Regions from separate parts of the Thauera mechernichensis genome, predicted to be linked through region 2. Evidence: predicted binding sites of a transcription regulator. Region 2 holds the regulator's gene; each other region holds the start of a gene.
What was found. Region 2 encodes sigma-54, which starts transcription at its own class of promoters, with help from an activator protein. Its sites were predicted from a motif close to TGGCACGCTTNCTGCTNA; they were not measured.
Positions count from the first base shown of each region.

Region 1: the regulator sigma-54 is predicted to act here: its motif matches at 5,394-5,411, upstream of P7F68_RS13185 (pilin).
Region 3: the regulator sigma-54 is predicted to act here: its motif matches at 1,664-1,681, upstream of fliE (flagellar hook-basal body complex protein FliE).
Region 4: the regulator sigma-54 is predicted to act here: its motif matches at 3,326-3,343, upstream of P7F68_RS01800 (PEP-CTERM sorting domain-containing protein).

Region 1 is NZ_JARQZE010000009.1:70,492-77,509, forward strand. Features, by position in the region: gene P7F68_RS13160 (transglutaminase family protein) at 1-1,736, opposite strand, end outside; gene P7F68_RS13165 (VanZ family protein) at 2,047-3,147, shown strand; gene P7F68_RS13170 ((2Fe-2S) ferredoxin domain-containing protein) at 3,197-3,520, shown strand; gene P7F68_RS13175 (alpha/beta hydrolase) at 3,517-4,173, shown strand; gene P7F68_RS13180 (glutathione S-transferase) at 4,303-4,914, shown strand; gene P7F68_RS13185 (pilin) at 5,461-5,814, shown strand; gene P7F68_RS13190 (sulfatase-like hydrolase/transferase) at 5,990-7,018, shown strand, end outside.
Region 2 is NZ_JARQZE010000003.1:183,820-190,837, forward strand. Features, by position in the region: gene thiL (thiamine-phosphate kinase) at 1-688, shown strand, start outside; gene P7F68_RS05850 (phosphatidylglycerophosphatase A family protein) at 768-1,250, shown strand; gene pncC (nicotinamide-nucleotide amidase) at 1,255-1,743, shown strand; gene recA (recombinase RecA) at 1,886-2,917, shown strand; gene recX (recombination regulator RecX) at 2,934-3,383, shown strand; gene lptB (LPS export ABC transporter ATP-binding protein) at 3,370-4,092, shown strand; gene P7F68_RS05875 (RNA polymerase factor sigma-54) at 4,115-5,581, shown strand; gene hpf (ribosome hibernation-promoting factor, HPF/YfiA family) at 5,599-5,922, shown strand; gene ptsN (PTS IIA-like nitrogen regulatory protein PtsN) at 6,059-6,544, shown strand; gene hprK (HPr(Ser) kinase/phosphatase) at 6,513-7,018, shown strand, end outside.
Region 3 is NZ_JARQZE010000002.1:311,656-318,673, forward strand. Features, by position in the region: gene P7F68_RS04360 (sensor histidine kinase) at 1-117, shown strand, start outside; gene P7F68_RS04365 (sigma-54-dependent transcriptional regulator) at 114-1,571, shown strand; gene fliE (flagellar hook-basal body complex protein FliE) at 1,725-2,048, shown strand; gene P7F68_RS04375 (DUF2325 domain-containing protein) at 2,215-2,868, opposite strand; gene P7F68_RS04380 (hypothetical protein) at 3,014-3,322, opposite strand; gene P7F68_RS04385 (helix-turn-helix domain-containing protein) at 3,634-4,110, opposite strand; gene P7F68_RS04390 (class I SAM-dependent methyltransferase) at 4,109-4,585, shown strand; gene P7F68_RS04395 (MFS transporter) at 4,582-5,772, shown strand; gene P7F68_RS04400 (DUF1801 domain-containing protein) at 6,122-6,481, shown strand; gene P7F68_RS04405 (alcohol dehydrogenase catalytic domain-containing protein) at 6,567-7,018, opposite strand, start outside.
Region 4 is NZ_JARQZE010000001.1:349,696-356,713, reverse strand. Features, by position in the region: gene P7F68_RS01815 (hypothetical protein) at 1-152, opposite strand, end outside; gene P7F68_RS01810 (DUF1538 domain-containing protein) at 149-1,669, opposite strand; gene P7F68_RS01805 (low molecular weight protein-tyrosine-phosphatase) at 1,913-2,350, opposite strand; gene P7F68_RS01800 (PEP-CTERM sorting domain-containing protein) at 2,420-3,235, opposite strand; gene P7F68_RS01795 (methyl-accepting chemotaxis protein) at 3,464-5,461, opposite strand; gene P7F68_RS01790 (VOC family protein) at 5,656-6,132, opposite strand; gene P7F68_RS01785 (response regulator transcription factor) at 6,670-7,018, opposite strand, start outside.

The DNA of each region.
Region 1 (7,018 bases), on a different contig from region 2:
GCGGGCAGCACCGGGAAGGCCTGGTTGGGGTCGGCGGCGTGAACCCACGGGTAGTCGCCCTTGGCCGCCCACGGCTGCGAATCCAGCGGCAGGCGGTAGCCGATCGGCGAGTCGCCGGGAACCAGGTACAGACGCTCGGCACGCAGGAACCACGGCCCGCTCTGCCAGCGCGGACTGCGCCCCGCGATGCCGATGTGCTGGCGCACGATCGGCAGCACATGGCCGATGACCTGCTTGAGCCCCTGGTCGAAGACCTTGGCCAGGCGCGCGCGCTCGAGCGGATCATCCATGCGCGCGTCGTGCGGATCGACATTGGCCGGCAGCCGGCGCTCGCGCCACAGGTAGTACCAGGCGTCCTCGAAGGCCGGCATCATCCATTGCGCATCCACGCCCAGGCGCTCGCCGACGCGAGCGAGGAAGCGCGCCGCCATGGCCTCGTCCACCGCGGTGCCGGAGAGTTCGCGCGCAAACAGCGCCGGGTTGCGCCAGATCGGTTCGCCGTCACGGCGCCAGTAGCAGTTCAGCGACCAGCGCGGCAGCTGCTCGCCGGGGTACCACTTGCCCTGGCCGAAATGCAGCAGGCCTTGCGGCGCGTAGTGGTCCTTGAGGCGGAACATCAGGTTCTCGGCCAGCGTGCGCTTGCTCGGCTTGCTCGTGTCGCGCTGCTGCGGATCGAGCGCATCACTGTTCCAGGCCGCGCCGTCGCGGTCGTCGAGCGACACGAAGGTGGGCTCGCCGCCCTGGGTGAGGCGCACGTCGTTGACGTTCAGGTCGCCGTCGATGCGCTGTCCCAGGACCTCGATTGCCGCCCACTGTTCGTCGGTGTAGGGCTTGGTGACGCGTGGCGCCTCCCACACGCGCTCGACCCGCATGTGGTGTTCGAACTCGCACTCGCACTCGTCGGTGAAGCCCGTGATCGGCGCAGCGGACGAAGGCTCTGGGGTGCACGCCACCGGGATGTGGCCCTCGCCGGCAAACAGCCCCGATGTCGGGTCGAGCCCGACCCAGCCCGCACCGGGCAGGTACACCTCGCACCAGGCGTGCAGGTCGGTGAAATCGACCTCGGTGCCCGAAGGACCGTCGAGCGATTTCACATCGGGCGTGAGCTGGATCAGGTAGCCGGACACGAAGCGCGCCGCCAGCCCGAGGTGGCGCAGCAGCTGCACCAGCAGCCAGGCCGAGTCACGGCACGAGCCGCTGGCCAGGGTGAGCGTCTCTTCCGGCGTCTGCACGCCGGGCTCGAGGCGCACCAGGTAGCGGATGTCCTGCTGCAGGCGCTGGTTGAGAGCGACCAGGAAGTCGACGCTGGCCCGGGGCGTGCGCGGTATCGCGGCCAGATAGTCGTCGAACCTCGGGCCCAGCGCATCCGCCGGCGCATGCAGGCGGTAGGGCGCCAGCTCCACGCCAAGCCCCTCGTCGTAGGCGAATGGGATCTTTTCCGCTTCAGGCTCGAGAAAGAAGTCGAAGGGGTTGATGACCGACATCTCGGCCACCAGGTCCACCTCGATGCGCAACTCGGTCGTCTTCTCCGGGAACACCAGTCGCGCCAGGTAGTTCGACTGCGGGTCCTGCTGCCAGTTGATGAAGTGCTCGGCCGGCTCGACCTTGAGCGAGTAGGCATGGATCGGCGTCCGGCAATGCGGCGCCGGGCGCAGGCGCACGACCTGTGGCGACAGGGCCACGGGACGGTCGTAGCGGTAGTGGGTGACGTGGTTCAGTTTGACGTGGATGGACACGGAGCCCTCGCGGCGTGCAGGTGGTCGATACAAGCTCGACAGCAAGATTCGTGCAACCGACAAACCAGCCGCAGCACAAGGCATCGCCAGCAGCAGGGGGCGGTTTTTCGCGGACTGGCGCACCACGCCCGCCCGCACGCGCACCAGCTTGGTGCCTGGCACCATCGCGCGGCGCCAACGGCGAGCCTTGCATCGTCCGAGCGCCCTGCGCCGATGCAGCAAGTCGTGTCATTGCCCGGCAACCCTCACCTACCCTGCCTTGTCCACCCTCCGTTGCCGTTACACTCGTGGGCTCGTCTGCCCTCTAACGATGCCCGCCAGCACATCATCATCCCTGCCGCGCGCCCTGGCGCTCGCCTACGCCCTGCTCGTCGCCTATGCCTGCCTGCATCCGCTGACCGGATGGCGCGACAGCGGGCTGCCGGCGTTCGACTGGTTGTGGGCGCCATGGCCGCGCTACTTCATCGTCGAGGACTTCCTGTTCAACATCCTCGGCTACCTGCCGCTCGGCTTCCTGTTCGCCGCCGCGCTGCCGCAAGGCTGGGGCATGGCGCGCACGCTGGCGGTGGCAACGGTACTCGCAGGCCTGCTCAGCTTCGGCCTGGAGGCGGCGCAGAACTACCTGCCCACCCGCGTCGCCAGCAACCTCGACCTGGGCGGCAACATCGCGGGCGCCCTGGTGGGCGCAATGCTTGGCGCACGCTGGGGCGGCGCCTTGTTCGGCCCGCAAGGCCGGCTGCAACGCTGGCGGGCGCAATACGTCATCGGCGGACGCAGCGGCGAGGCCGGGCTGGTGCTGCTGGGCCTGTGGCTGCTCGGCCAACTCACCGCCAACGACTTGCTGTTCTCCAGTGGAGACCTGCGCAGCCTGCTCGGCATCCCTGCCCCCCTGCCCTTCAGTCCGGAACGCTTCATCGCCTTCGACACCGCGCTCACCGCCAGCGCACTGCTCGCCGTGGGCCTGTTCGCGCGCTGCATGACACGCAGCGCCAACCCGGCCCCCGTGCTGCTGGTGCTCGGCCTGGGCGTGCTCGCCAAGACGCTAGCCACGTGGACCTTCTTCGAACCCGCCGCGCCGCTGGCCTGGCTCACCCCCGGCGCCGAACGCGGCATGATGATCGGCGCTGCCCTGCTGCTGCCCTGCCTGCTGCTGCCGCGCTATGCACAGCACGCGCTGGCCGGCGCCGGCCTGTTGCTGGCCACCGCGCTGGTCAACCTGATCCCGGAGAACCCTTACCTGCCCTACAACCAGCAGCTCACCAGCTACAGCAACTTCCTCAACTTCCACGGCCTCACCCAGCTGGTCGACAGCCTGTGGCCCTACCTGGCACTGGCCTATCTGTCCGCGCTCGGGCTGTGGCGCGGCGAACGCCTCGCCAGCCCGGCACACCCGCGCCGGCGCCACCTATAATGGCCGCCAGCGCAGCGCCCCCGCCGCTGCCCCGCCCAAGAGAGATGGCATGAGCTACTTCAAACACCACGTTTTCTTCTGCTGCAACCAGCGTCCGGCAGGTGAGTCCTGTTGCAACGACCATCGCGCCAGCGAGTTGCAGACCTACGCCAAGGAACGCACCGCAGCGCTCGGCCTCAAGGGCCAGGGCAGCGTGCGCGTCAACAAGGCGGGTTGCCTGGGACGCTGCGACGACGGCCCGGTGATCGTCGTGTACCCGGACAACGTCTGGTACACCTACGTCGACAAGGAAGACATCGACGAGATCATCGACAGCCACCTGCGCGAAGGCCGCATCGTCGACCACCTGCGCCTGCCCGAGGGCGCGGCATGAGCCGGCCGCTGCCCACCGAGCCCGCCCTGCTGCGCGGCCCCGCCGGCCACATCGAAGCACTCATCGACGCCCCCGAGGCGGTCAAGGGCATCGCCCTGGTATGCCACCCGCACCCGCTCTTTGGCGGCGCCAACACCAACAAGGTGGCGCACACCCTGGCGCGCGCCTACCGCGACCTCGGCTACGCCGTGATCCGCCCCAACTTCCGCGGTGTGGGCAAGAGCGAGGGCACGCACGACCATGGCGAGGGCGAGACCGAGGACATGCTGGCGGTGATCAGCTGGGCCGAGTCGCGCTGGGGGGCGAAGCCGCTGGCGCTGGGCGGCTTCTCTTTTGGCGGCTACGTGCAGGTACGCGTCGCCAAGCGCCTGGCCGACGGCATCGCACCGCCGCGCCAGCTCGTCCTCGTCGGCATGGCCGCGGGCGACACCACCGGCAGCGGACGCAGCTACGACACCCCCGCGCTGCCCAAGAATATCCCCGCCCTGGTCATCCACGGCGAGCACGACGAAACCGTGGCGCTGGCCAACGTGCTCGACTGGGCGCGACCGCAGGAGCAGCCCATCGTGGTCGTCCCGGGGGCGGACCACTTCTTCCACGGCAAGCTGCATCTCATCCGCGAGCTGATCGCACGCAACGTCGATCCCGCCTGAGCGGCGCACCGCCAGGCAGGGCGCGCGCCCTGCCGCCGGGCGTTCGCCCACAAGCTCTCCGGTTTCCCTAATGTCGGCGGCCTGCAGCGTGGCGTATCGTGCTCTTCACCCCTAGGGAGACACGCCGCCATGAAACTGCTCGCCTCGCTCACCAGCCCCTACGCCCGCAAGATCCGCATCATCCTCGCCGAAAAGGCACTGCCTTTCGAGCTGGTGGTGGATTCGCCCTGGGAGGTCAACACCCGCATCCCCACGCTCAACCCGCTGGGCAAGGTGCCGGTGCTGATCACCGCCACCGGAGAAACCTTCTTCGACTCCCCGGTCATCGCCGGCTACCTGGAAACCCTCGCCGCGCCGCCTGCCCTGCTGCCGGCCGACGCGCTCGACGCCGTGCGCGTGCGCCAGACCGAGGCCCTCGCCGACGGCGTAACCGACGCCGCGGTCGCCGCCTTGCTCGAATCGCGCCGCCCCGACGGCGAGCGCAGCGCACGCGAGATCGAACGCCAGAAAGACAAGATCGACCGCGGCCTGGCCGAGCTCGAGCGCCGCCTCGACGACCGCCACTGGTTCAACGGCAGCGCCATGCAGCTCGGCGACATCGCCGTGGGTGTCGCCCTCGCCTACCTCGACCTACGCTTTCCCGACCTCGACTGGCGCAGCCGCCACCCCGGGCTGGTCCCCTTCGCCGACCGCCTGTTTGCGCGGCCCAGCTTCGCCAACACCCAGCCGCCGGCGGGGTGACGCAGGCAGGCACGGACAGAGGGCGCAACCGGGGACAGGGGGCGTGCGGGTGTAGCTGTAGGTCAGGGCTTCCATCGTGGGCAGCAGCGCGATCGCATCGTGAGCACGGCGGATACGCTGTACCGGCAGTTCGACAACGACGCCTGGCGACGGCTGCAAACCAGGCCCGACCTTGGCCGGCGAGTCGCGCACCTTCGTACTCGCCCAGACTCCGCAAGCCCGTACGGCAGCGGACGACACGCTGGCGCGGGCGGCAGACAAGGTCGGCTTGGCCGTGCAGCGGGCGGGGTGAGCAGATGAAAGACCTGATCCCCAGTTTTCACACAGGCTTTCAGGGTTCGGGCACCCATGCCAGACGCGCCGAGCCGCACGCCCCTTTGTCACATGTTGACAGCCCGCCTCGGGGTGTTTGTCACATTCCGCCCTGTATTCGTGTCACATCGGCGGCAGTGCGTCACGAAAACCAGGGTTTTCTGGGCTGGCACGGGGGTTGCTAAAGAGTACGCAAGCGGACTTACCGTGGTTTCCCTCTCAAGGAGCACTGACATGAAAAAGGCACAACAAGGTTTCACCCTGATCGAACTGATGATCGTGGTGGCGATCATTGGTATTTTGGCCGCAGTGGCGCTGCCGGCGTATCAGGATTACGTGAAGAAGTCGTCTGACAATTCGTGCCTTGCAGAGGCAAACGCCTACGTCAAGTCACGCGCTGCGGCAGTGACTGCCGGCATGACCCTCAATGCTCCTGTGTGGAAAGCATGCGAGAGCCCCGGTGGCACACTAACACCGGCGACGGTCGCAGACCTGACTGGCAACTTGACCGCCAAAGGCGCGAAAGGTAACACCGACGTCACCATCACGTGTGACTGGACAACCACCTCCTGCGCACTTGGTAGCTAAGCCCAAGGCTGTGGATGCGTAACATCACGCGCCTGATTAAGCGCAGTGAAAGAAAGCCGCCGAGATGCAAACTCGGCGGCTTTTTTCTAGATTCAACCCACCTTCAAGCATGTGCTTTACTTGAAAAAACGGCAATTGAAGATCCAGAGAAATCGACCAAGCGACGAAAGCATAAATGCACATTGGATCATCTAAATTAAATAGCGCCGTGACGATCGAGAATTCAGCATTGTCGATCGCTCTCGCACTGGCGCTCAATGCCGGATTTCTGATAGCTGCAAACTTGACCGGCACGGATCGCGCATGGATCAACCTAGATTATGCGATCGCAGTCGTCCTCATCGCCTTTGGTTTGCCAAGCCTTGGCTTGACTCTGGCCGCGCTGTTTCTCTTGACTGACGCATTGGTTCTGCTCGGCCAGCTTTACCCGTTTCCTAGGCTCTCCGATCTTCTCTATCTACTGAAATTCACGGCGCTGGCATCAACAGATCACCTTCTGCTCATGATGGCAGTCATGGTGATATTCGCCGGCAAGCTGGTGACTCTCTCCATCGCAGGAAAACGCATCACACCGTTGACCGCTCTGATTACGCTGAACATTCTTGCAGCATCAGCGTGGCTGTTAATGAGCACTAGCGGCGATGGCGACCGCATGGCGACCTATAGGAAACTGGAAGCCCCGGCGATTGCGAGTCAAACATCCACCCTCATCTCAATGCGATCGTCCGCCTTCCTGGATCAACTGAACGGCGACGGCAGTGCGCTGAACCCAGGGCCCGATGGAGCATCACAGCCGTGGTTCAATCAACTGGGCAACGAGGACCGACTGCTGCTTATCGTTGTTGAATCCTGGGGCTCGACGAATAGCCCCAGAGTCAACGAGGCTCTATTAGCGCCGCTAATCTCGCTATCAGAGGGGAAGTATCAAAGCGGGGAAATGCTTTTCCATGGGTTCACTATCGCGGGCGAGTTGCGAGAACTGTGCAAACTTACCCTTCTGCACTTTGATCTTCGTAAGACACAGGTCGGCTTTGAGAACTGCCTACCAAACAAGCTTCAAGACGCAGGCTACACCACGGGTGCAATGCACGGTGCAACCAGCCTCATGTACGACAGGCGGCATTGGTACCCTCGAGTTGGCTTTCAGGAAACGACGTTTTTCGAAGACCGGATCTGGCCGCGTCGCTGCTACTCGTTCCCCGGC
Region 2 (7,018 bases):
CGACGAAGCCTGGATCGAGGCTTTCGCGCGCGGCTTCTTCGCCTGTGCCGATGCGCATGGCGTGGACCTCGCCGGTGGCGACACCACACGCGGGCCGCTCACGCTGTCGGTAACCATCATTGGCGAGACGGCCGCCGGCGAGGCCGTCACCCGCGACGGCGGTCGCGCCGGTGACGACCTGTGGGTATCGGGCCAGCCCGGCCTGGCTGCACTCGGGCTCGCCGCCCTGCAAGGGCGGACCAGGCTCGACGCCGACGGCCGGCGCGCCTGCATCGCCGCACTGCAACGCCCACAACCCCGGCTCGCCCTCGGCCGCGCGCTGCGCGGCGTGGCCAGTGCCATGCTGGACGTCTCCGACGGCCTGCTCGGCGATCTTCGCCACATTCTGGAACGCTCGCACACCGGTGCGCTGATCGAAACCGCGGCGCTGCCGCTCGCCCGCCTGCTTGCAACCGGCGCCGACCCGGTCTTGTGCAGACACTGCCTGCTCGCAGGGGGCGACGACTACGAACTGCTTTTCTGCGCCCCCGCTGCGCGACGTGACACCGTACGGGCGCTCGCCACAAAGCTCGAGTTGCCCGTGCACCGCATCGGCAGCCTCACCGCTGATAGCGGCAGCATCCACATGCGCGAAGCCGACGGCACGCTGGCCCCCCTCGCGCCCAACGGCTACGATCACTTTGCCTGATGCACTGCGAACCATTTCGCCCGAATCAATCCCTCCTGGTACGCAGGCACGCGTCGAACAACACAGATCGGATCACGAGATGCGCCCCACTCTTCGCCTGATGATGAGCCACCCCGCCCACTTCATTTCGCTGGGTTTCGGCTCCGGCCTGTCGCCCTGGGCGCCGGGAACCATGGGCACGCTGCTCGCATGGGCGCTTTACCCGCTGATCCGCGTCCCACTGTCCGAGTTCGTCTTCCTTGCCCTGCTCGCAGCCCTGTTCATCGCCGGCGTACTGGCCGCCGAGCGCACGGGGCGCGCACTCGGCGTGCCCGACCACGGCGGTATCGTGTGGGACGAAATGGTCGCCACCTGGCTGGTGCTGGCCTTCACGCCGCCAACCCTGCTCTGGCAGGCGGTCGCGGTGGCCTTGTTCCGCTTCTTCGACATCGTCAAGCCGCCCCCCGTACGCTGGGCCGATCGCAGTTTCAAGGGCGGCTTCGGGGTGATGTTCGACGACCTGGTCGCGGCCGGCTATACCCTGCTCGCACTCGCCATCCTGGTTGCCATCGTCGGCGCGTAAAGCCATGACCGACACCGAACTCGACACCCTCGCCCAACAGGTCGGCCAGGCGCTCGGCGCACGCGGATGGCGGTTGGCGACCGCCGAGTCCTGCACCGGCGGCTGGATCGCAGAGGCCGTTACCGCGATCGGCGGCAGCTCGGCCTGGTTCGACCGCGGCTTCGTCACCTACTCCAACGAAGCCAAGATCGACATGCTGGGCGTATCCGCCCACACCCTCGCAACCCAAGGTGCGGTCAGCGAGGCCACCGTTCGCGAGATGGCCGCCGGGGCACTTGATCGCAGCATCGCCACGGTCGCCGTCGCCGTATCCGGCATTGCCGGCCCCAGCGGCGGCAGCCCGGCCAAGCCCGTGGGCACGGTGTGCATCGGCTGGGCCTTGCGCGCCGGCGAGCAAAGCGCCCTGACCCTGCAATTCGCCGGCGATCGTCGCGCCGTGCGCAGACAGACCGTGATCCGCGCACTGCAGGGCGTACTTGCACTGACGCACTGACGCGAGCCTGCCCCGTCCGCTTCAGCAACTCCGCCGTTTGCTGTATTTCCATACACGTCTTAAACTAGCGGCATCAGGCGCGGCCGTCCGCATGCCTGCAATCTTTGTGCCATAATCCGCCAATCACACAGGACGCACCTCCATGGACGACAACAAGGCCAAGGCCCTCGCCGCCGCGCTCTCCCAGATCGAAAAGCAGTTCGGCAAAGGGTCGATCATGCGCATGGGCGACGGCAACGTCGAACGTGACATCCAGACCGTCTCCACCGGCTCGCTCGGCCTCGACATCGCGCTCGGCCTCGGTGGCCTGCCGCGCGGCCGGGTCGTCGAGATCTACGGCCCGGAATCCTCGGGCAAGACCACGCTGACCCTGCAGGTGATCGCCGAGATGCAGAAGCTGGGCGGCACGGCAGCCTTCATTGACGCCGAGCACGCGCTCGACGTCGGCTACGCGGAGAAGCTTGGCGTCAATATCCAGGACCTGCTTATCTCGCAGCCCGACACCGGCGAGCAGGCGCTCGAGATCGCCGACATGCTGGTGCGCTCCGGCGGCGTGGACGTGGTCGTCGTCGACTCGGTCGCCGCGCTCACCCCCAAGGCCGAGATCGAGGGCGAGATGGGCGACCAGCTCCCCGGCCTGCAGGCGCGCCTGATGTCGCAAGCGCTACGCAAGCTCACCGCCAACATCAAGCGCACCAACACGCTGGTGATCTTCATCAACCAGATCCGCATGAAGATCGGCGTCATGTTCGGTAGCCCGGAGACCACCACGGGCGGCAATGCACTCAAGTTCTATGCCTCCGTGCGCATGGACATCCGCCGCACCGGCACGATCAAGAAGGGCGACGAGGTGGTCGGCTCCGAAACCCGAGTCAAGGTCGTCAAGAACAAGGTCTCGCCCCCCTTCAAGGAAGCCCACTTCGACATCCTCTACGGCGAAGGCATCTCGCGCGAGGGCGAGATCATCGATCTGGGCGTGACACACAAGATCGTCGACAAGTCCGGCGCCTGGTATGCCTACCAGGGCGACAAGATCGGCCAGGGCAAGGACAACTCACGCGAATTCCTGCGTGCGAATCCGACGCTTGCGCGCGAAATCGAAAACAAGGTCCGCGTCGCCGTCGGCCTGCCCGAACTGCCGCCAGCGGCACCGGCAACGGCCACGGAAAGCTGAGCCTAGCCAGGACACCATGGGCGCCCCCAGCCTGCGCGAACGCGCGCTTCGCCATCTTGCCCGCCGCGACCACTCGCGCGCGGAGCTGGCGCGCAAGCTGGCCGCCCACGGCGAGGCCGACGAGGTGCAGGCAGTGATCGAGCGCATGGGCGAGCTCGGCCTGCAGTCCGACAGCCGCTACGCCGAAGCCTACGTGCGCACCCGTGCCAACCGCTTCGGCGGCAGCCGCCTGCGCAGCGAGCTGACGCGGCGCGGGATCGACCGTGAACTGATCGAGGCAACACTCGCCACGGAGTGCGTAGAATCGGAACTGGAGCGTGCCCGCGCAGTGCTGCGCAGCCGCTTCCAGGCGGCCCCGGCGGATGCGCGCGAATGGGCGCGCCAGGCCCGTTTCCTGCAAACCCGCGGCTTTGCACCCGAACTGATCCGCAAGCTGCTGAAAGAACCCCGCGATGAGTCTGCTTAAGGTCTCCAGCCTGCAAAAGCGCTACAAGGCGCGCACCGTGGTCCACGACGTCGGCTTCGAGGTCGGTTCGGGCGAGGTCGTCGGCCTGCTCGGCCCCAACGGCGCCGGCAAGACCACCTGTTTCTACATGATCGTAGGCTTGGTCCGTGCCGACGGCGGCCAGATCAACCTCGACGGCACCGACCTCACCCACCTGCCGATCCACGCCCGTGCGCGTCTGGGCCTGTCCTACCTGCCGCAGGAGATGAGCGTCTTCCGCAAGCTCACCGTGGCCGAAAACATCCGTGCCGTGCTCGAGCTCCAGGGGCTCGATGCGCACCAGGTGAAGACCCGGCTCGACGAACTGCTGCTCGAGCTTGGCATCAACCACCTGCGCGACAACACCGCCGTCTCACTCTCCGGCGGCGAGCGCCGACGTTGCGAGATCGCGCGCGCACTTGCAACCGACCCGCGCCTGATCCTCCTCGACGAACCCTTCGCAGGGGTCGACCCGATCGCGGTCATCGACATCCAGAAGATCATCCGCTTCCTCAAGGAGCGCGGCATCGGCGTGCTGATCACGGACCACAACGTGCGCGAGACGCTCGGCATCTGCGATCGTGCGTACATCATCAGCGAGGGCCGGGTACTGGCAAGCGGCGAACCGGCCGAGATCATCGACAACGAAAGGGTGCGCCAGGTTTACCTGGGCGAGCATTTCCGCCTGTGAATCCGCGCGCGCGTCGACAGCGATGAAACCAAGCCTCCAGCTCAAGCTCTCCCAGCACCTTACCCTGACGCCGCAGCTGCAGCAGTCGATCAAGCTGCTGCAGCTGTCGACCATCGAGCTGAACCAGGAGATCGAGCGCTTCCTGCTCGAGAACCCGATGCTCGAGCGCAGCGACGGCGACGGTGTCGAGTTCGTACCACCGCTACCACCGGGCAGCCCCCCCGAGCACGAGGCCAGACAGCAACAGGCAAACACCCCCGAGGCGCCAGCCAGCGCTGCGGACAGCGAGGCCGGCGACCATGCCGACCATGGCAGCGCCGACGAAGGCATGGACTGGTCCAATGTCGGCAGCGGCGCATCGAGCCGCAGCGAGGACGACGACGACGTCGATTACCAGGAACTGCAGGCGGCTGGCGTCTCCCTGCGTGACCATCTCGACCAGCAGGTGTCGCTGTCGCCGCTGTCAGACCGCGACCGCGCCCTCGTGCGCTTCATCATCGAAGCCTTGGATGACGACGGCTACCTTCACCAGCCGCTCGATGAGCTCCTCGAACTGCTTCCGGACGACGCCGACGTCGATGTCGATGACCTGAACATCGCGCTGCGCCACGTACAGAACCTCGAGCCCGCAGGCATCGGCGCGCGCAGCCCCAGCGAATGCCTGTCGCTGCAGCTCCGTACCCTGCCGGCTTCGGCGACGCGCACGCTCGCGCTCGAGATCGTCGACAAGCACCTCGAGCTGCTCGCCGAGCGCAACTTCGTCAAGCTCAAGAAGCTGACCGGCTGCGACGACGAAGCCCTGCGCGCCGCCCATGCCCTGATCTGCAGCCTCGACCCCCACCCCGGCTCGCGTTACTCGAACGCCGAGACGCGCTACGTACTGCCGGATGTGGTCGTACGCAAGCTGCGCGGGCGGTGGACGGTCAGCCTGAACCAGGAGGCAATGCCGCGTCTGCGCATCAACCGCCTGTATGCCAGCCTGCTGCAGCAGAACCGCGGCCAGGGTGGCGGCCTGAGCGGACAGTTGCAGGAGGCACGCTGGCTGATCAAGAACGTGCAGCAGCGCTTCGACACCATCCTCCGGGTGTCCCAGGCCATCGTTGACCAGCAGAGGCAGTTCTTCGATCATGGGGAGGTGGCAATGCGACCACTCACCCTCCGGGAGATCGCGGACCAACTCGAGCTGCACGAGTCCACCGTGTCGCGCGTGACCACGCAGAAGTACATGGCGAGTCCGCGCGGGGTGTTCGAACTCAAGTATTTCTTCGGTAGTCACGTCGCCACCGACACCGGTGGAGCGGCCTCGTCCACGGCGATTCGCGCGCTGATTCGCCAACTGGTCGACGCCGAGGACAGCAAGAAACCGCTGTCCGACGCCAAGATTGCCGAAGTCCTTGGCCAGCAGGGTATCGTGGTCGCACGGCGCACGATCGCCAAGTATCGCGAATCCCTCAATATCCCGCCGGTCAGCCTGCGCAAATCCATCTGACAAAAACAGGAGTCAACATGAATCTCAACATCACCGGGCGCCACGTCGAAGTCACTCCGGCCATTCGCGACTACGTCACCTCCAAGCTTGATCGCGTCATCCGTCACTTCGACAACGTCACCAGTGTCGCGGTGATCCTCTCGGTCGAGAAGCTCAAGCAGAAGGCCGAGGTCACCCTGCACGTGCGCGGCAAGGACATCTTCGTCGAAAGCGATGATGCCGACCTGTACGCGGCCATCGACGCGATGACCGACAAGCTCGACCGCCAGGTGCAGAAGTACAAGCAGAAACTGGCCGACCACAACCACGAGACGATCAAGCACCAGGCCCCCGAAGCCTGACGCTTTCGTTTCAGCCCCACGTCCGGGGTATGGTTATAATGCGCCCGTTTCCAAGACGCGGCGCCAGCATGCCCCGGGACGGCCGGTCGCACCCTGCGACCGGAATGCCTGCGATATTGCGCGAACCCTCCAGCGAATGAGCCTGATATCCCAACTCCTGCCACTGTCCAATGTGGTGGTCGACCTCGACGCGAGCAGCAAGAAGCGCGTCTTCGAGCAGGCGGGCCTGCTGTTCGAAAACAATCAGGGCATCGGGCGCAGCACCGTGTTCGACAGCCTGTTCGCGAGGGAGCGCCTCGGCTCCACTGGCCTCGGCCAGGGCATTGCGATTCCGCACGGGCGCATCAAGGGTCTCAAGGAGGCGGCAGGTGCGTTCCTGCGCCTTGCGAGCCCGGTGCAGTTCGACTCGCCCGATGGCCGCCCGGTGAACATGTTGTTCGTGCTGCTGGTCCCCGAGCAAGCCAACGAGACCCACCTGCAACTGCTCTCCGAGCTGGCTCAGATGTTCAGCGACCGCGGCTTCCGCGAAGCGCTGCAAGCCGCGCCGGATGCGGACCATATCCACCAGATGTTCATGAACTGGGGCGCCGATGCGGCAGACCAGCGTCGCGCGGCTGTATGAGGCGCATCGCGACAACCTGCAGCTGAACCACATCAGCGGCAACCTCGGCGCGAGCCTCGCGGTCGCCGAGGACCGCATGTGGCCGGCCGATCTCGTCGGCCACCTCAACCTCATCCACCCCACACGGCTGCAGGTCATGGGCGCGGCGGAGCTCGAATGGGCGCGCCGCCAGTCAAACGACAAGGTTGCTCACCACCTCAACGAGATCTGCTCCGCGCACCCGCCAGCCCTGATCGTCGCCGACGGCTGCGAAGTTCCCAATATCGTGCATGGGGTTTGCGTGGCACACGACGTCGCACTGTTCAGCGCAGCCCACCCATCGGCAAGCGTGATCGACCAGTTGCGGCTCTACCTGTCGCGCGAGCTGGCGGAGAAGACCTCGCTGCACGGCGTGTTCATGGATGTGCTCGGACTGGGCGTACTGATCACCGGCGACTCGGGTGCAGGCAAATCGGAGCTCGCGCTGGAGCTCAT
Region 3 (7,018 bases), on a different contig from region 2:
GCGCGCGCCCATGGCGGCGACATCACGCTGCGGTCCAGCCCTGGGCAGGGCGCCGAATTCACGCTGACCGTGCCACTGGTCACGGCCTCCGCTTCGAATGGGGACGAACCCACATGATCGACACCCTGAACATCCTTGTCGTCGAGGACGACGCTGCGCTGCGCGATGCGGTCTGTTTCACCCTGGAGATGGCCCACCACGGCGTCGTCGGCGCCGACGGTGGGCCCGCTGCTCTGGCCGCACTGGAAGAGGGGCATTTCAACCTCGTGGTCACCGATCTGCGCATGCAGCCCATGGACGGCCTGCAGCTCCTGCACGAGATCCGCGCGCGCTGGCCGCAACTGCCAGTGCTGCTGATGACCGCCTACGGCGACGTGGACAAAGCGGTGGCTGCGATGCGCGGCGGCGCCTGCGATTTCCTCATGAAGCCTTTCGAGCCCGAGGTGCTGCTCGAGAACGTGCGCCGCTATGCCGCCGTGCAGCCGGATGCGGAGGATACCGTCGCCGAGGATCCGCACACGCGCAACCTGCTCGCGCTCGCCGCGCGTGTCGCCGAGACCGACGCTACGGTCATGCTCTCGGGCGAATCGGGGACCGGCAAGGAGGTGTTTGCGCGCTACATCCATGAGCATTCGCCGCGCGCCGGCAAGGCCTTCATCGCCATCAACTGCGCGGCCATTCCCGAGAACCTGCTGGAGGCGACGCTGTTCGGCTACGAGAAGGGCGCGTTCACCGGTGCGCAGTCCGCCCAGCCGGGCAAGTTCGAGCAGGCACAGGGTGGCACCATCCTGCTCGATGAGATCTCCGAGATGCCACTGGGCTTGCAGGCCAAGCTGTTGCGCGTGCTGCAGGAGCGCGAGGTCGAGCGCGTGGGCGGCAAGAAACCGGTGGAACTCGACATCCGCGTGCTGGCCACCAGCAACCGCAACATGCCTGCGGAGGTCGCTGCCGGGCGTTTCCGCGAAGACCTCTATTACCGTCTCAACGTATTCCCGATTGCGATTCCTGCGCTGCGCGAGCGCCCGGGCGACATCGTTCCGCTCGCACGCCACTTCCTTGCACGCCATGCGGCCCGTCTGAAGCGCCTGGTGCGGTTCTCGCCCGAGGCCGAGGCCTTGCTGCCGCGATACGGCTGGCCCGGTAATGTCCGCGAGCTCGAGAATACGATGCACCGCGTGCTCATCCTCACCACAGGGGATGAGGTGAGCGCGGAAACGGTGAGGCTATGCCTGCCGCACTGGAACCCGGGGGCGGCAGATGTTGCCGCTGTGTCGGCAATATCTGCCGCTTCGATGTCGGCAATTGCGCCCATCTTCCCGACGCCGCCGGCCCAGGCGCCCTTGCAGGCCGCGCCGGCAGCTGCAGATGCTGGCCTGCTTCCTGCATCTGCAGCTGCCGGGGCCGGGCCCCAGCGTCCTGCCAACATGAAGGATCTGGAGCGCGAACATATCCTCTCGACCTTGCGCGAATTGGGTGGCTCGCGCAAGAAAACCGTTGAAAAACTTGGCATTTCGGAGCGCACCCTGCGCTACAAGCTGCAGCAGTACCGTACCGAAGGGTATGACTGCTGAGCCTGATTGTCGGGTGTCGGCAGGATGACCAAGGGGCTTGCAGGGCCTGAAGCGAGCCGAGGCGACTCCGTGGCCGCTGCCATCGTAGCCGGTGGCATGCCGTTTGCTCTGCTACACTGACGTCACCGAACACCCTGAGGCTGGGGAACGCACATGGATACCCGTGGAATCGACCAGATGCTGAGCGAACTGCGCTCGGTGTCGCAGGCTGCACAAGGCAAGGCCGTATCGCCCGCCGATGCGCCGGCCGGTGGCGTGAACTTTGCCGACGTGCTGGGAAACGCGCTCAAGGACGTCAGTGCGGCCCAGGGCGAGGCCAGGGCAATGGCGCAGAACTTTTCAGCCGGCGACCCGAACGTCAATCTCCAGGACGTCATGGTCAACCTGCAGAAGGCGAGTCTGTCCTTCCAGCAGATGGTGCAGGTGCGCAACCGCTTGGTCACGGCTTACCAGGACATCATGAACATGCCGGTGTGAGATCTGCTCCGCCGCATACGTTCAGTGGACTCAAAGAAGTCTGAGGCCTCGCGCTCGGCACCAGCCTGAACAAGCTTCGAACCCGGTTCGTGCGCTCACCCCGCGCGCAGCGCGGGTGAAAAATGTCTTCTGCTCGTGTGGGAAAGGCGCAGGGTGTCCGTCGGAGTCAGCGCTGAGCCTTGGGTATCGCACTTGGGCGTTCGACGAGAAGACATGGCTTGCCGGTGCGCCGGCAATGGTCGCGCACACGCCAGTAGGCGTTCTGGCTGATGCAGCCAGCCTGGCAGATCACCAGGTCGGCCGCACGCACGCTGTGCTCGATGCGTGCAATGTCATCCGCATCGCCAGCCGGATCATGGGTGAAGTGTCCGCCGGCCATCTCGACCAGCCGCATCATGAACCGCGCCGCTGCTTCGTCCTGGCCGAGGCACAGGACCGAGCGGTTATCCAGGCGGCTCAACACGGTGGCCTTCTCCAGGTTCAGTGGGCGGCCCTCCTCGGGGTGACCGTGGCGGGCGTAGCGATCACGCATCAGCTCCTGGATGCGCTCCATCAGCACGCGGACCTTCCTCGTGAGCGTGAGCCGGGTAGGCAGGCCGGGGATGGTCTGCTCGATCTCGGCACGCTCGTCACGAAGAAGCGCGATCTGCGTGTCACGGCGGATCACTTCCGCCCGCAAGCGCATGATCTCGGCCTGCAGTGCCTGGATCTCGACGGACTGACGGGCGATGAGGTCGGTGCAGCGCGCCTGGGCTCGGCCGTGGGTCGTTATGAGCGCACGGTGCTCGCCGGCGAGTTGGTCGAAAGCCTGTTCGTTCATGGTCAAGCCTCCATCCGGTCCCTTGGGCTTATCTGATTGACGAGGGGACGGTTCGAGATGTTCTAGAAACTGGTGCAGCATGGCCGGTGTTTCGTCCCGGCACGCGTCACTTCTGCCGGGACGGTCAATTGCCAGGCGGGCACGCTCAGTGGCGCATCGACGGGTGGGCGTGTGCCGCCGGCAGTGGTGCGCTGCCGGCGTTGTGCTCGACCATGCCGCACCACTGGGCACGGGCTTGCGCCATGACTTGCGCGAAATGCGACGGGAGTTCGGGGTGATGCTGGAGGAACAGAAGGTTGGCTGCGATCTTCTTCGCCAGAAGTGGATGCACGTCACACGGACCTGAGGCGGTTTGTCCGGGGGCGGGGTCGGCGTAGCGCGTCATCAGCGCAACAGTGGCCGCGATGAGCCCCAGCGGGCAGGGGGTCTGGCGCTCCTCGGCATCGAATTCCATCATCGGGCTCCTGAGTCAGGGACGATTGAAGCGCCTGCACTTCAACCTTATGTGCCATGTTATAGTTAATGAGAAGTATTCGCAATAGCATGTTAATACATGGCAGAGCCCAACGGCGTTGGCTGGGCACTGGGCATGGGATTTGGCCGCCATCTGCTGGCAGCACATGTTCGGCCTGCCGTGCGGCATCTCACCGTTGATAGCGCCCGGCTCTGCGGAGCAGGGCGAGGATAAGCTCGCCGAATTTCCCCCGCTTTTACCCCCGCTTGCGCGCGGTAGACGATGGCTCCGCGCTGCTCGTGAGCCGGCAGTCAAATCGGATCGGTGCCATGGTTGAGACCGCCAGACACCGACTTCGGCGTGCGCCCGAAATACCGCGCAAATGCCGCGCTGAAACTGGCGGGGTGCTCGTAACCGACCGCGTAGGCAGCCTGTGCCACTCGCGATCCGGACTCCAGTAGCGTCCACGCACGTCGCATGCGCAACTCCAGCAGGAATCGATGGGGTGGGGCGCCGAACAGTTCGCGAAAGCCCTGTTTGAACTTGCACTCGTTCATGCCCACGGTGGTGCTGAGATACGCGATCGTCAATGCACGGTCCATGTGGCTTCGCATCAGGTCGCGGGCGCGCTGGAGCTTGTCGATGTCGTCGGCGCCGAGATGCGTGGATGACGGCGCGGCGGACGCGCCGGTCGGCATGAGCGGGCGCAGATACTCGGCCGCGAGGGTCAGCGCGGCGATGTGCCGATCCAGCGGCGTCGCTTCGGAGGCGAGCAGGGGGCGCAGCATGGCGCGACACCAGGGCGGGCTTTCCGGCGTGGTTTTCGATTTCCCCGAAGCCGTGGCTGTCGCGGCTGAGAACATCGCCGCCGCAGGCCTCGCAGACCGGCTCTCCGTGCTCGGCGGAGATGTGGCGGTCGACGCGATCGGCAGTGTGGGCGGTAGCGACTACGACCTCGTCTGGTGTTCCTCGGTGCTGCACTTCGTGCCGGATACCGAGGCGGTCCTGCGCAAGATCCTGGCCGCGCTGCGGCCGGGCGGCGCATTGATCTGCGCGCACGCAGAGATCGGCGACACGCCGGCCGCTGCCGTCGAGGTGTTGCAGTACTACCTGCCGATGCTGATGCAGGGGCGCCACGTCGGGCGCCGGGGCGACATGGCTGGGGCGCTGCGGCGCATCGGTTTCTGCCGCATCGAGACCTTTGTCTCGTGCCTGTTTCCGATGGCGCCGCTGCAGGTCGTCGCTGCGAGGAAGGCGGCATGAGCGCGACCCTTTCCCACGTGCGCGTGCGCCACGTGCTGTTCGGCTGGATCAACTTCGCGCTGACGGCGCCGGCCATCTATCTCTGGCTGGGGTTGCCGCTCGTCATGCGGCAGCAAGGCTGGTCGGGCGCGGAGATCGGGCTCTTCCAACTGGCCGGCCTGCCGGCCGTGTTCAAGCTGTTCCTGGCCTTGCCAATCGAACGTTGGCGGGCGGGACGCCGTCCCTACCGGCGCTGGGCGTGGCTCACCGGCGGCGGCTACCTCCTGGCCCTGCTGTCCCTGGCCGCGCTGGGGGCGGATGCCCACAAAGGCATCCTCTTCGCGCTGACGCTGTTGGCCGCCCTGTGCGCCACCTGGGTGGACATCCCGGTCAATGCGCTGGCGATCAAGCTGTTTCCCGCCGAGGAGCGCCCCCGCGCCGGCGGGGTGCGCTCGGCCGCCACGTTCGCGGGCGCGGTCGTCGGCGGTGGCGCGATGCTGCTGTTGCAGCAGGCGCTTGGCTGGGCGGCGCCCTTCCTGCTGCTGGGGGGCTGCCTGCTCGTGGCCTTGTGGTTGCTTGGATGTATCGAGGACGATGGCAGTGGTTCCGGCATCCACCGCTCGACGCCGCTCGCCGTGTGGCGCGGCTTCTTCCGACAGGCCGGGGCGGGGATCTGGACGGTCGTGCTGCTCGGCTACTTTCCCTTCGTTGCCGCCGCATGGGTCTATCTCAAGCCGCTGCTGCTCGATCGTGGCTTTCCGGCCAGCGAGGTCGCCTGGATTGCCGGTGTCGGCGGCGGCGCCCTCGGGGCGCTGGCGAGCTTCGCTGCCGGACTTGTGCCGCGCGTGCTCATCCTCCGGGCACTGCCGCTCTACGCTGGCGCCAATGTCCTTGCGCTTGCACTGATGGCCGCCGCTGCCGGGTACGGGACGCAAGCCGGGCTGGTCGCCGCCGCCGCAGTCCTCGCGGTCGCCATGGGCGTGGCTTCCGCACTCGCCTTCGCGCTGATGATGGAATTCGCGCGCGATGACTGGCGGGCCGCCGACTACGGCCTGCAGGCCAGCCTGTTTACGTTCGGCCGGATCGCTGTCGCGCCGCCAGCCGGGCTGTTGCTCGACCGCCTCGGCTACCCCGGCATGCTGGCGGCGCTTGCCGTTGCGGCGCTGGCGGTTGCGTTGCTGATATCCGCCAACAGGCAATTTGAATAGCATATAATCCGGCGGTCATGGGATGCATCGGTGCGCCATAAATTGAGAGTTTCGGGGAACATGCGAATTACCTTGTTGCGCCATGGCAAGCCCGCTTATGAACTCAAGGATACAAGGGCGCGCGCGAGGCGAGCGGCGACGGGGGACTCGCCATTACGTTGCTTGGCGCTCCGTGGAGGAGGTCGAGGCGTTCCGTGAGCGCATTCGGAGACGTCTTGCGAAGTGATCGTGAATGGATCTGTTTGTCGAGACTACGGACGAACCTAGCCTCCGGATATCGACTGGAACGTGCGCAATGGCCGCGCCCGTACAGTGCACCGCAGCATTCTCCCCTTGAACCTTGCCTGCCATGACCATCGACCGCATTCCACAACTTCTCGAAGACATCCGCCTGCTTGATCAGGAGCGCTTCGAACTCGTGCAGGTACTGCGTGAGATCATTCTCGCCTTGGGGCCGTCAGTGTCCGAAGAGGTGAAGTACGGCGGCATCCTATTCTCCGTCGGCAAGCCGTTCTGCGGGATCTTCTCTTACGCAAAGCACGTCTCGCTTGAATTCGGCGCGGGTGCGTCGCTTGAAGACTCGTTCGGGGTGCTTGAGGGCACGGGCAAGCTGCGGCGCCACATCAAGCTGTCGTCGGCTCGGGATATCGTGGCAAAGCATGTGCGCGACTATCTCCTGCTGGCGTTCAGCGCAGCCTCGGAACCGTGAGACGCCAAGTCGTGATCCAGATTGTGCCGGGGGCGACCGGCAGGTGGAGGAGGAGGTGCACAGTCTGGTCAGCCCTGTCCGCAAGTCATGACCACGACGCTGCCTTGCTTGTGTCCGGTATCGACTCGTGCATGCGCTTCGGGCAACGCTTCGAAGGCGAAAACGCTGTCGAGTAGCGGGGCGAACTGCCCACCGGCCCCGCCGCACCGATCACGAGGATGTGTTCGTCCGCGGACAGCCTGGCCCGGCAGCGGAAGCTGCGTGCTGCCGTGCCGCCGAAGCTGAGCGCAGCGGCGGTCTCGATCGGCATGGGCGCAGGTCGAACCGCGATCGCAGCCCGCTCGGGAATGACCACATACTCGGCATGCCCGCCCATGCGCAGGCCGCTCAGTGCGATGACCGGGTCACCGATCTTGAAGCGTGTCGTTCGGCTGCCCAGCGCGACTACGATGCCGGTCAACTCCGCTCCCAGCACCGGGCGCCGTGGGCGGCTAAGCCCGAACGCGAGGCGACCGGCCAGCCGCAAACCGGAAGGAA
Region 4 (7,018 bases), on a different contig from region 2:
TAGGTGAGGCCGAAGAAGGTCTTCTTTTCCGTGGCGCCGATGCCGCGCCCGTCCAGCAGTGTGACGCCGCCTGCGCCCGAGCGCTTGGCGATGTCGATCGCCTGTTCTTCGAGATCCTCGGCGAGGATCGCGACAAGTACCGAGAACTTCACGTTTTTTCTCCTGTCGGCTTGAACCGCTCGGCGTAAAGAGCATAGAGCATCACGGTTACGATGGGAAAGATCGAGGCAAACGCGATGAGGCCGAAGCCGTCGATGAGCACGTTGCGCCCCTCGATGTTGGTGGCCAGCCCGATGCCCAGCGCAGTAACGAGCGGTACGGTCACCTCGGACGTGGTGACGCCGCCGAGGTCGAAGGCGAGGGGGACGATGTACTTGGGCGCCAGCCAGGTCAGCGCAATGACCAGGGCGTAGCCGCCCATGATGTAGTAGTGGATCGAGTCGCCGGTGATGATGCGATGCACGCCGATGGTGATGCCGATGGCCACGCCGATGGCGACCAGGATGCGGATGTGGTTGGCGTTGAGCCGCCCCTTGCCGGCTTCTTCGGCCTTCTGGCCGATGGCGATCAGCGCGGGCTCGGCCATGGTGGTGGCAAAGCCGATCGACAGTGCGAACAGGTATACCCAGGTGTAGGTGTCGAGGGCGACGAGCTGTTCCGCCATGGCGCGCCCGACCGGGAAGAGCCCGAGCTTGAGCCCGATCACGAAGGCATAGAGGCCGACGATGACCATGACGAAGCCGCCCACGACCTTGTGCAGGTGGGCGATCGGCTTGCGGATCACGCCGTACTGGAAGAACAGGATGACGACGATGATCGGCGCCACGTCGCGGAACATGGTGAGCAGGTCGACGAGCATGCCGGTGAGTGCGCCGAGCATGCCGGCGGGCTCGGGAATAGCGGCCGCAGCGGCCTGGGCGATGCCGGCCGCGGGCTGCGCGGCGGCGAGCGCGGGGCCGGCGCCGAGGCTGTAGACGAAGATGCCGTAGAGCTGCACCGAGATCATCGGCACCATCACCGCCAGCGCGACCAGGCCAAAGCCGTGTGCGAGCGCGTTGCGGCCGCGGATCGATACCGCCAGGCCGATGCCGAGCGAGGCGATCAGGGGCACGGTGACGATATTGGTGGTGACCCCGCCCGAGTCATAGGCGAGGCCGACGATTTCCTCGGGCGCAAAGAAGGTGACGGTGACCACCAGCAGGTAGCCGATGATCATGTACCAGTGCAGCGAATGGCCGAGGATGGTGCGCACCACGCCGAGCGCAACCACCGCGCCGACCGATGTCGCCACCAGGAGGCGCAGGGTGAATCCGTCGACTCGCCCGGCGCTGATCGTTTCGGCCTGGCTGGCGACGGCGATCAGCGCTGGCTCGGCGATCACCGCGGAGAAACCGAGCGCGAACCCGAACGCCATCAGCAGTGGCAGGGAGCCGCGCTTGGCAAAGGCGTTGGAGAGGTTCTTGCCGATCGGGAAGATGCCCAGCTCCAGCCCTTGCAGGAACAGGGCCACGCCCACCACCACCACCAGCAGCCCCGCAACCATCGACCCCAGGCCATCCGGCACCGTCTGCAAGACGATGGCCTGGAAGAAGGCGACGACGACGACGATGGGGAGCAGGTTGCGGAAGGAGTGCTGCAGGAGGTGCAGGAAATCCTTGAGGCCGTTCAAGCGCGGTCACCTGATGGAGAGATGTTCGACCGACATTTTCGCATGGCGCCCAGGAATCGGGGCCAGTCGATGGCGACGCGCGCCGGGTTTGTCGTAGGAGCGGCGCCAGCCGCGAGCTTTTCATCGGCCGCCCACCGACCCCCGTCGCCTTCAACCCCTCGCGGCTGGCGCCGCTCCTACAGGGGGCGCCGCGCGTTGGGTTTGCTGTAGGAGCGGCGCCAGCCGCGAGCTTTTCAACGGGATTTACAGGCGGGCAAGCCAGTCGTCGGTGGCTGCGCAGATGATGTCGCAGGCCAGGGCGTGGTGGTCCTGGCTGAGGCGGTAGGGGTCGGGGACTTCGACCTTGGACCAGTGCCCCAGCAGGAAGAGCTTGCCGCGTGCGGTGGGGGCGAGGTGGGTGGCGTATTCGAGGTGGTGTTTTTCCATCACCAGGATGATGTCGGCCCAGCGGCTGATCTCGGGGGTGAGCTGACGGGCGCGGTGGGCGGAGAGGTCGATGCCGCGGGCAAGCGCGATGGCCTGGGTGTCCGCGTCTGCAGCGTGGCCGACCAGGGCGCCGGTGCCGGCAGAGGCGACGGTGGCCGTGCGGCCACGATCGGCCAGGCGCTGGCGCAGGACGGCCTCGGCGAGCGGGCTGCGACAGATGTTGCCGGTGCAGAGGGTGAGGATCTTTTCGAACATGGCGGCATTATAAGAAAAAAGCCGACGCCCCCTTGCGAGGGCGTCGGCTGGTGCGGCGTGACCGGAAGGTCAGGCAGCTTGCTTGCGACGGCGCATGACACCCAGGCCAGCCAGACCGAGGCCGAGCAGCGCCAGCGAGGCGGGCTCGGGCACGGCGGTGACGGCGATGTTACGCATGGCGAAGCTGCCGTCGGTCAGGTTGTAGGTGGGGCTCTGCATGTAAGCGATGCGCTCGGCCTGCGAGTCCGGACGGCCCTGCAGGAAGGCAGCGTAGTCGGCAGCAGCCAGCAGCACGCCAGCGCCGTCCCAGCCGGAGGCCGTTTCGGTGATGGACATGGTCACGCTGGTGTCGGTGATGGTGCCGGTGATGGCGACGGTGCCAGCGCCGGTGGGGTCGCTGAACGAGGTGCCGAGCAGGCCGTTGAGCAGGCCGAGCACGCCCATGGTGGTGGCGCCGTCATAGCTGCCGTTGAAGCCGAACGAGATCGGGCTGGAGATCAGGCCCATGCCGAAGACGAACGGATACACGCCCGGGGTGAGGCCGGAGACGTTGAGGTCGCCCGAGAACACCTGGACGTTCGAGCTGATCGTGCGGCTGACGGTACCGCCAGGGCCGTCGAAGAAGGTGGCTTCGGCGTAGCCGGTGCCGCCGGCGAGGCCGGGGCCGACGCTGACGGTGTAGCTGCCCGACGGGGCAGCGGCCAGCGACAGGCTGCCGGACAGGCCGGTGAGCGCCACGTTGTAGGTCAGCGGGGTGCCGTCGGCGAAGCCGCTGATGGCGAAGTCGCCAGCCAGCGACTGGACGTTGCTGACATAGGCGGCCGAGGCGCCGGTCGACACGGCGGTGAGGGCGGCGGTCGCGGCGAGAAGGGCGTATTTCTTCATTGTCTGGGTCCTTTTAATCGGTTGTTGAACCGGTTAAGAGATTGCGCCTGGCCGGGTGGTGCCAAGCGTGAGCTTAATCGCTGTGGCAACAAAGCAAGTCGGATGCCAGAAATACAAGTTATTGATTTTTATGTGGATGGTGCGATTTGATGGGGGTGCTTATGCCCCCGGTGTAAAAAAAACCGACACTCGGGGGCTGTTTGGCAGCCTTGTACCGCGACCTCGGTGTCAGGTGCGGAAGCGCCCCACAAGGCTCGACAGCGCGCTTGCGACGCGGGCGAGCTCTTCGGCCGTGTCCGAGCTGGTGCGTGCGGCGCCGCTGTTTTCTTCGGTCATGGCGGCGATGCGCTCGGCGTTGGATGCGACCTGCTGGATGGCGATGTCCTGCTCGCGGATGGTGTGGGCCATGCCCTGCACGCTCTGTGCGACGCGCTCGGAGCTGTCGCCGATGCTGCGTAGCGCGGCTTCGGTGCGCGATACGAGCTCGAGGCTGCCGCTGACGTTGACGCCCGCGGCCTGCATCGAGTCGACGGTGCTGTCGACGTGTTGCTGGATCTCGTGGATGAGGGTGCTGATCTCGCGGGTCGACGAGGCGGTGCGTTCGGCGAGCTTGCGCACTTCGTCGGCGACGACCGCGAAGCCGCGGCCTTGCTCGCCTGCACGCGCGGCCTCGATGGCGGCGTTGAGGGCGAGCAGGTTGGTCTGCTCGGCGATCTCGCGAATGACGCCGACGATGCCGCCGATCTGCTTGGAACTGGCAGCCAGCGATTGAACGTCGGCCTGCGATGCGGTGACCTGGCTGGCGGCTTGCTCCACGCGGCCGACCATCTCTTGCATGATGTCCAGCGCCGAGTGCGTGTCGGCCGAGGCCTTGTCGACCAGTTCGGCAGCCGTGGCGGCGCGCGTGGCCGTCTCGCTGACGCTGCTCGAGACTTCGGTGGCGGCAGCGGCCACGGTGGCGGCCGATTCGGCCTGGATGTCGGCGCTGCGGCTGAGCTGGGTGCTCGATGCCGAGATGGACGCCGCCGCAGACGACACCCCCTCACTGGACGTGCGCGCTTCGGACAGGATGTGGCGGAAGGTGCCGATGAGGTTGTTGAACGCTTGGGCGGTGCGCTGCACTTCGGTCACGCCTTCGACCGGGATGCTGCGGGTGAAGTCCTTTTCGCTGGAAACCTGCTCGGCGATGCGCACGGCCTGGCTGAGCGGGCGGCTGATGCTGCGCCCGAGCAGGGCCGACACCACCAGCGTGGCGCCAATGGCCAGGACCGACAGGCCGATGGTGATGTAGAGGGTGCGCGTGCTGCTGTCGACCAGTTCGCCTGCGAGCTTGGCGATCTCGCCGTTGACCTGGCGCTCCAGGGCATAGAGGCGGTCGATGTAGGCGGTGCTGGTCGCGAACCAGTCTGCGCCTTTGATGCCGAATTCGCCATACGTCATGCGCTCGCTCATGACATCGCGCATGCGCTTGACGGCTTCGAGTTCGGGCGAAGCCTCGATCTGCTTGAGCGCGGCCCGGGCGTCGCTGCCCGCCACCGAGCCGAACAGCTCGAAGAAGGCGCGCTGGCGGTTGATGCGTTCGCTGATGGTGCGGTGCTGCTCGGGCGTGACCCAGTCGGCGCTGAAGGCGGCGGTGGTGAGCGCGCGTTCCTGGCCTGCGGCTTCCTTGGCGCGGATGAGCGCTTCGAGCGCAGTGGAGCGCTGTCCGATCAAGGGGTCGGAGTTGTAATGCGCGGCCCCCGCGGCGAGCTGGATGAGGTTGTCGATGGTGGCGGTGTAGTAGCGCGTGCTCTCGCCGATGGCGATGCTCAGTTGTTGCGCCTGCCTGCGGATGTCGGCGAGTTGGGCGAGCTGGCTTTCGACGTCGGCGACCTGCTTCTGGGCGGTCGGCGTGTCGGCGGTGATGGTCTGCTGGTGCCGGCTGCGGAACTGCGCGAGGGCGGTGTCGGTGTCGCGCTGGAAGCCGGGCAGGACGTCACGCATCTGGGAGCCCGAGGAGCTGATGAAGCCCGCGGTCGAGCCGCGCTCGATCTGCAGTCGGTGCACCAGTTCGCTGACAGCGGCACTGAGCCCAGACAGTTGCGCGGTGGTTTCGGCCGAACGCGAGCGCTCGAGCGCCGATTGTCCGAGCATGACGGCCAGCACGATGATGACGATGAGTGGAAGGGCGACGATCAGGCCAAGGCGGCTGGCGATCGAACTTGATGGGCGGCTGACGGGTTCCATCTGCGGTCCTTTTCTGCGGCGAGTAGCGGGCTTTGGCTGCGATGTCCGAGACCATCTTCAGCGGATGTGTCTTGCAGTTATCGACACGAGGATCGCCGACTTTACGGATTTGTCGGTATCGATTCCATATCGGCGATCAATCTCGCAACGCAGGAAGCCGCACGGGGGCGCGCCGCGCGCCCCCGGGGCCGTGGTCAGCCCGCCAGGCGCGCGAAGGCGTCCACGACTTCGGGCGGCGCCTGCACCAGTTCGATGAGCACGCCCTCGCCACCGATCGGGAACTCGTCGTTGCCCTTGGGGTGCAGGAAGGTGATGTCGAAGCCGGCCGCACCCCGGCGGATGCCGCCAGGCGCGAAGCGCACGCCGTTGGCGCTGAGCCATGCCACCGCCTTGGGCAGGTCGTCCACCCACAGGCCGACGTGGTTGAGCGGGGTGGTGTGCACCGCCGGCTTTTTCTCGGGATCCAGCGGCTGCATCAGGTCGACCTCGACCTTGAACGGGCCTGCGCCCATCGCGCAGATGTCTTCGTCCACGTTCTCGCGTTCGGACACGAAGTTGCCGGTGACCTCCAGGCCAAGCATGTCGACCCACAGCGTCTTGAGTTTGTCCTTGCTCGGGCCGCCGATGGCGATCTGCTGGATACCGAGGATCTTGAAGGGGCGCTGCGACATGATGCCTCCAGTGAGGTGTTGAGTTAAGAATTCATAATTATAGAGGAAGTCGCAACAAATCCACCCCGGATGCCCCTTCGTGTAGGCGCGGCGCCAGCCGCGAGGGGGTTGAAGGTGATGGGGCTGGGTGGGACCCGAAAAAGCTCGCGGCTTGCGCCGCTCCTACAGCGAAGACCACCGCCGCGGGCCCCCGTAGGAGCGGCGCCAGCCGCGAGGGGTTGAAGGCGATGGGGCTGGGTGGGACCCGAAAAGCTCGCGGCTTGCGCCGCTCCTACAGCAAACCCAACGCGCGTTGCGGCCCCCGTAGGAGCGGCGCCAGCCGCGAGGGGTTGAAGGCGATGGGGTTGGGTGGGACCCGAAAAGCTCGCGGCTTGCGCCGCTCCTACAGCAAACCCAACGCGCGTTGCGGCCCCCGTAGGAGCGGCGCCAGCCGCGAGGGGTTGAAGGCGACGCGGCTCATCGCAGCCGCCCGGAAGAGCTCGCGGCTTGCGCCGCGCCTACAGCAGGCCGCGCCTACAGCAGGCCGCGGTGCCTGCATCAGGACCAGGCGACCTGGGCGGAGAAGAGGTAGCCGGCGCCGTACACGGTCTTGATGAGGCGCGGGTTGTGCGGGTCGTCGTCGAGCTTGCGGCGCAGGCGGGAGATGCGCACGTCGATGCTGCGGTCGAAAGGGTCGACGTCGCGTTCGCCGAGCAGTTGCTCGCGCGACAGGATCTTGTTGGGCCGCCGCAGCAGGGTGGCGAGCAGGCTGGCTTCGGCGGCGGAGAGGCTGATCTCGCGCCCGTCCGGGGCGCTGAGGGCGTGGCGGCTGGCGTCGAAGGTCCAGTCGGCGAAGCGGGCGATGGTGCGCTCGGTGGGGGTCTCGGGGGCGGCTGCGCGTTGGTAG